DNA from 2 places in the Cupriavidus sp. 22TCCZM01-5 genome. Region 2 is predicted to be linked to the other one. Evidence: riboswitches for the same ligand, from Rfam matches in the RefSeq annotation. Region 2 holds a riboswitch; the other holds the start of a gene.

Region 1 (3,404 bases), on a different contig from region 2:
TGTCGAAGAAGCTCTGGCCGCCCGACAGCACGTAGGGAATGCGCTCGCGCCGCAGGATCTGCTCGAACAGCCGCGCCTGATGATTGCCGCGATACAGGATCGCGTAGTCGCGGAATTGCGCGCGGCGCTCGAACTTGTGCGCTGACAGGCGAAACACCACGGATTCGGCCTCGTGCTCCTCGTCGTTCATCGGGTGCACGGCGATCGGGTCGCCCATGCCGTGCTCGCTCCACAATTTCTTGTCGAACAGCTTCGGGTTGTTGGCGATGACCGAATTGGCCGCTTCGAGGATGCGCACGGTCGAGCGGTAATTCTGTTCGAGCTTCACGACCTTGAGGTCGGGGAAATCGGTCTGGAGCAAGCGCAGGTTGTCCAGCGTGGCGCCGCGCCAGCCGTAGATGGCCTGGTCGTCATCGCCCACGGCGGTGAACGCCGGCGCGCGCAGGTGCGACCCGCCCGCCAGCAGCTTCAGCAGCTGGTACTGGCACGCGTTGGTGTCCTGGTATTCGTCAACCAGGAAGTAGCGCAGGCGGTTCTGCCACTTGAGCTGCACCGCTTCATTGCGCGCGAAGAGTTCGGCCGGCAGGCGGATCAGGTCATCGAAATCCACCGCCTGGTAGGCATTCAGCGTGGCCACGTAGTTGCGGTAGACCAGCGCGGCCTGGTGCTCGTCTGCATTGGCGGCCTGCGCGATGGCCGCTTCCGGATCGACCATGCCGTTCTTCCACAGCGAGATGGTGCTCTGCACGCCGCGGATCAGCTTCTTGTCGGTGGTGCCAAGCTGCTCCTGGATCAGGCCGAAGCAGTCGTCGGAATCCATGATCGAGAACTGCGGCTTCAGGCCCACGTGTTCGGCCTCCAGGCGCAGGATCTGCACACCCAGCGAGTGGAACGTGCACACCGTGAGCTGCCTGAGCGGCAGGCGCTTGCCCTCGCGCGTGGTCTTGCCCTCCATCAGCTTGCCGATGCGCTCCTGCATCTCCTTGGCCGCCTTGTTCGTAAACGTGACGGCGGCGATGTGGCGCGGCTCGAAGCCCTTGTCTTCGATCAGGTGCGCGATCTTCTGCGTGATCACGCGCGTCTTGCCCGAACCCGCGCCGGCAAGGACGAGGCAGGGCCCGTCCAGGTAGCGGACGGCTTCGGATTGGGCAGCATTCAGGCCGTGGGTCATGCGTGGGATGTGTCTGACGTGGGCGGGGCGGCGGAGGCGCCTGGTACGCAACATGCCGCAGCATGTCGGCGGCCGGCGCGAAGCCGGCCATGTTAACACGCGCGACAGCGGCGGTTCTGTCAGCGGAAACCGGTATTTGCTTGGCGCGCATGTTACCGGGGTAACACTTGGTAAGTCCCAAAACCGGCGGCACATCGCGGTTTCTAATGAGTAGGCGGGAGGGATTCCGATCCGTCCCGGGCCTGTTTGAAGTCACTTCCGGAGCCAATCATGAGAACTCTACGAGCCCTTGGCAAGGCGACACTGGTAGGCGTGGCAGTAGCGGCCCTCGCGGGCGGTTGTTCCGATATGACGCCAAAGCAACGTAATACCGCAATCGGTGCGGCCGCCGGTGGCGTGGGCGGCGCCGTGCTGACCAACGGCAGTGCGGTCGGTACCCTCGGCGGCGCCGCGCTCGGCGGCGTGGTCGGCAACGTGGTCACGGACGACAACCACCATCACCGCTAAGGGGTGACGAAAGCGGGCGGGCCTGCCGCGTTGACAAAGGCAGGGCCCTCCCGTACATTGCGCGCATCCGACCGGGAGAGCGCGCACAGTATTGCGCCGCCGAAGGGGTATCACCCGAAAACTCTCAGGCACCACGGACCGTTCGGATCGGCATGCAACATGCACACGATGCATGCCGCACTCTGGAGAGCGGCACCCGCCATTAAGATGGCGAGCGTGCCCACCGAAGGGGCGCGCGAGGACCGGGCCTGCCATCAGGCAGAGCCGCCTCGTAATCTCTCAGGTATCGAGGACAGAGGGGTCATCCGCCGCAGCGGATTGCGACGCCATTCGGGCGAAGCAAGCGTTGCGGCGGATGACCCTTTTTTCGTTTTCGCAACCGAGATTGCCCCCGAGGATTCCCATGACGCTCCAGGCCACGCCCCTCAACGCCATCCACCGCGCTCTCGGCGCCCGCATGGTCGATTTCGGCGGCTGGGACATGCCAGTCAACTACGGCTCCCAGATCGAAGAACACAACGCGGTGCGCGGCGACGCCGGCATGTTCGATGTGTCGCACATGTGCGTGGTCGACCTGGCGGGCCCGAATACCCGCGCGTTCCTGCGCGGCCTGCTGGCCAACAACGTCGACAAGCTGCAGACCCCGGGCAAGGCGCTGTACTCGTGCATGCTCGACGAGAAAGGCGGCGTGATCGACGACCTGATCGTATATTTCTTCGCCGAGGACCGCTTCCGCCTGGTCGTCAATGCCAGCACGGCGCTCGGCGATATCGAATGGATCGGCGCGCGCAATGACGCCACCGGCAGCGGCGTGACCATCACCCCGCGCCGCGATGACGTGGCCCCGGCTGGCGTGCTGCCGCTGGCCATCGTTGCCGTGCAGGGCCCGAATGCCCGCGCCAAGGTGTGGAGCGCCTTCCCGTCCACTCAGCCTTCCGACGCCCTCAAGCCCTTCAACGCCGTCGTGGTGCAGGATCCTGCTATCGGCGAGATCATGGTCGCGCGTACCGGCTACACAGGTGAAGACGGCTTCGAACTGGTCGTGCCCGCCGAGAGCGTTGCCGCTGTCTGGGAAAAGCTCGATGCCGCGGGCGTGCGCCCGGCCGGGCTCGGCGCGCGCGACACGCTGCGCCTGGAAGCCGGCATGAACCTGTATGGCCAGGACATGGACATCAACGTCTCGCCGCTGGACGCGGGCCTGGCCTGGACCGTGGACCTGCAGAGCGAGCGCGATTTCACCGGCAAGGCGGCACTCGCCGCCGCCGGCCAGCGCCAGCAGTTCCTGGGCCTGATCCTGCGCGACAAGGGCGGCGTGCTGCGCGCCCACCAGAAGGTCATCACCGCGGCCGGTGACGGCGAAATCACCAGCGGCACCTTCAGTCCGTCCCTGTCGCAGTCGATCGCTTTCGCACGCCTGCCGATGGGCGTGGCGGTCGGCGATACCGTCCAGGTGGAGATCCGCGACCGCAAACTCGCGGCGACTGTGGTTAAACTGCCGTTTGTGCGTAATGGCAAGGCACTCGTGAGCTGAGGCGGCAACGCCCCGGCCCACCACAACGGTCGCCCGTCGCGCCTGCACCATCCACCGATGGCAGGCGCCCGAATCAAGAACAAATCTGAATCCGGAGAACCCTCATGAATTTCCCCGCTGACCTGAAATACACCGAGTCGCACGAGTGGGTGCGCGTCGAAGCCGACGGCACCCTGACCATCGGCATCACCGACC
Region 2 (3,404 bases):
GGATCGCATTCCAACAATCACTTCGATATCTCGCTGGCAATGTTCACCCACGTGGCCGCCGCCGCGCCGGGACGTATCACCGCCATCGACACGCACTGGATCTGGCAGGACGGCGAGCACCTGACGCGCGACCCGCTGAAGATCGAAGGCGGCATGGTGCAGGTCCCGAAAACGCCGGGCCTCGGCGTGGAGCTCGACATGGAGGCGCTGGCACGCGCTCATGCGCTCTACCAGGAAAAGGGCCTGGGCGCGCGCGACGACGCGATCGCCATGCAGTTCCTGATCCCGGGCTGGAAGTTCGACAACAAGGCGCCCTGCATGGTCCGCTAAGGGACGCGTCGGCTGGCCCGGCAGGCAGCGACCAATCAAACCTCAACAGGAGACAACAATGATCGATCTTTCCACGCTGCTGCGCCGCTGTGCCGGCGCGGGCATGGTCCTGGCAGCGGTAGCGGCCGTGACCGTCGCGAGCGGCGCGGCCACGGCGGCCAGCCCGGCCTGGCCGCAAAAACCGGTTTCGGTGGTGGTGCCGTTCCCCGCGGGCGGCTCGACCGATACCATCGCACGCATGCTGGCCGTGCCGCTCAACGAGAAGCTGGGCCAGCCCTTTGTCGTGGATAACCGGCCCGGCGCGACGGGCGCGATCGGCGCGACCTTCGTCAAGCGCGCGCCGGCGGACGGCTACACCATGATGGTGGCGTCGATCGGCGTCTATGCGGTGAATCCGTTCCTGCAGAAGAACCTGTCCTATGATCCGGCCAGGGACTTCGACCTGCTCACCGTGGCAGTACGCGCGCCCAATGTGCTGGTGGCCAACCCGAACTTCCCGGCCAAGACCATGCAGGAACTGGTCGGCTACATGAAGAAGAACCCGGGCAAGGTCGCCTTCGCGACCTCGGGCGCCGGTTCGTCGGACCACCTGACTGCGGCCCTGTTCTGGCAGAAGAGCGGCACCGACGGTTTGCACGTACCGTACAAGGGCGGTGCGCCGGCCATCTCCGACCTGCTCGCCGGACAAGTCGATGTGTCGTTCCAGAACATCAACGCGGTGATCCAGCATATCCGCAGCGGCAAGCTGCGCGCGCTGGCGGTGACGTCCGACAAGCGCGCGGCGGTGCTGCCGAACGTGCCGACCATGGCAGAAGGCGGCGTGAAGGACGTGGAAGTCTATTCGTGGCAAGGTGTCGCTGCGCCGCGCGGCCTGCCGCCCGACGTGAAGAGCCGCCTGCACGGCGCGCTGGTCGGCGCGCTCAACGAGCCGAAGATGCGCGACAAGCTGGCTGAAAGCGGCTTCGAGGTGGTGGCCAATACGCCCGAGCAGTTCGTGCAATTCGAGAACCAGGAGCTCAAGCGCTGGAAGTCGGTGATCGAGCAGGGCAAGATCACGATCGAGTAGTAGGCAGGCGAGTCATCTTGCCGGTCCCGCTGCCGCAAGGGAGCGGGGTGCCTCGACAAGGGCGGCCATGAGGCCGCCCTTGTCATTTCCGCCGGCCGCGAGCGATGCCGCGCATTTGGTTGCAGCAGTTTTGACTGTCGGGGAACTTCGGTCGCGGATGCGATGCTGGCGCAGGGCGTGATCTGAGGGCCTTGGCCTGGGCGTTGCTAGGGATAACCCGATTCCCCGCGCCCGGGCACTTCCAGATATCATCGCCATGCGGCCAGGTTCCAAGCCTGCCGCAAAGCGGCGCCGGACCAACCCCCGGCGCCGTGCGACCTCGCAGGAGAGACCGGAACGCCGCCAGGCGGGTCCGGCGCCGACGGAGCAACCGCCCCGGAAACTCTCAGGCACCGAGGACTGTGGCGTCGCAAGTAAAGATCTGGAGAGAGGCGCTTCGCGCCCACCGAAGGGGACGGCATGGCCAGGCCATGTCCAAGCTCTCAGGTACCACGGACAGATGGGGCAGGGGACCGGCAACGGTCAAATTCATCCTTGCTTCAGGACAATCTGTCATGTCTCACATGCTCGTCATCGGCGCCGGCATTACCGGCGTCACGACCGCCTATACCCTCGCGAAACAGGGCTATCGCGTTACCGTGCTGGACCGTCACCACTATCCGGCGATGGAAACCTCGTTCGCCAACGGCGGCCAGCTTTCCGCATGCAACGCCGAGGTCTGGAACAATGCCGGCACGCTGCTCAAGGGCCTAAAATGGATGATGAGGCGCGACGCGCCGCTGCTGCTCAACCCGCGCCCGTCGTGGCACAAGTATTCGTGGCTCGGTGAATTCGTCGGCAACCTGCGCAACTACCGCGCCAACACCATCGAGACCACGCGCCTGGCCATTGCCGCGCGCCAGCGCCTGTTCGAGATGGCCGAGCGCGAGCAGATCGATTTCAATCTGGAGCGCCGCGGCATCCTGCACTTCTATCACGACCGTCCCAGCTTCGAGGCCGCGGGCCGCACCAACCAGATGCTGGTGGAAGGCGGCCTGGAACGCTATGCCGTCACGCCGGAAGAGATCCGTTCGATCGAGCCGACGCTGCAGGGCAACTACTACGGCGGGTACTACACGCCGTCCGATTCCACCGGCGACATTCACAAGTTCACGCGCGGCCTCGCACGCGCGTGCGAGCGGCTCGGCGTGACGTTCGTGCATGGCGTGGACGTGAAGTCGGTGGACCTGCGCAAGGATGGCGTCACGATGCGCGTGGCCGCGTCGGAAGCCGCCGTGGCTTCGGGGCAGGGTGGGGGCGAACGCGAGATCGCGGGGACGGCGGTGGTGGTGTGCGCCGGCGTGGGCAGCCGCCATATCGCGGCCATGCTTGGCGACCGGCTCAATGTCTATCCGGTCAAGGGCTATTCGATCACGGTGCATCTCGATGACGAGCGCAGCGTGAAGAACGCGCCGTACGTGAGCCTGCTCGACGAAAGCGCCAAGATCGTGACCAGCCGGCTTGGGGCCGACCGTTTCCGCGTTGCCGGCACCGCGGAATTCAACGGCGACAATCGCGATATCCGTGCGGACCGCATAGCGCCGCTGGTGTCATGGGTACGGCGCAACTTCGATATCGAGACCTCGCGGTCGGTGCCGTGGGCCGGCCTGCGGCCGATGATGCCCGACATGATGCCGCGGGTCTCGCGTGGCCGCGCCACGCGCGTGTTCTACAACACGGGACACGGGCACCTGGGCTGGACGCTGTCGGCCGCCACGGCAGCGATGATCGCCCAGACCATCGCCGCGAGCCATCCGCTTCACTGACCCTCAGTCCTCTGTCACCCCGGCCGGCGCCATGCGCCCGGCCGCGCGGTGCGCCACCAGCTTCTTGTAGAACGCCGCGCGGCTGATGCCGATGGCCGCGGCAGCGCGCGGTACGTTGCCACGGCTAGCGGCCAGTGCCTGCGACAGGTAGGCAGCCTCGTACTGCGCCATGGCGTCGGCGTAGCCCGGTGGCGCCGGCGTAT

What was found. A riboswitch is a leader RNA that binds a small molecule or an ion and turns the genes downstream of it on or off. The one in region 2 is predicted to bind glycine.
Region 1: linked by a shared signal. The riboswitch ahead of gcvT (glycine cleavage system aminomethyltransferase GcvT) and the one ahead of AC3FNH_RS09240 (D-amino acid dehydrogenase) in region 2 are both predicted to bind glycine.

What each region holds. Positions count from the first base shown of each region.
Region 1 covers NZ_JBYOJR010000010.1:49,089-52,492, reverse strand. The annotation lists gene AC3FNH_RS12140 (UvrD-helicase domain-containing protein) at 1-1,171, opposite strand, end outside; gene AC3FNH_RS12135 (YMGG-like glycine zipper-containing protein) at 1,442-1,678, shown strand; glycine riboswitch at 1,741-1,829, shown strand; glycine riboswitch at 1,851-1,984, shown strand; gene gcvT (glycine cleavage system aminomethyltransferase GcvT) at 2,082-3,209, shown strand; gene gcvH (glycine cleavage system protein GcvH) at 3,314-3,404, shown strand, end outside.
Region 2 covers NZ_JBYOJR010000007.1:93,566-96,969, reverse strand. The annotation lists gene gudD (glucarate dehydratase) at 1-330, shown strand, start outside; gene AC3FNH_RS09245 (Bug family tripartite tricarboxylate transporter substrate binding protein) at 389-1,396, shown strand; glycine riboswitch at 1,709-1,808, shown strand; gene AC3FNH_RS09240 (D-amino acid dehydrogenase) at 1,951-3,201, shown strand; gene AC3FNH_RS09235 (sigma-54 interaction domain-containing protein) at 3,205-3,404, opposite strand, start outside.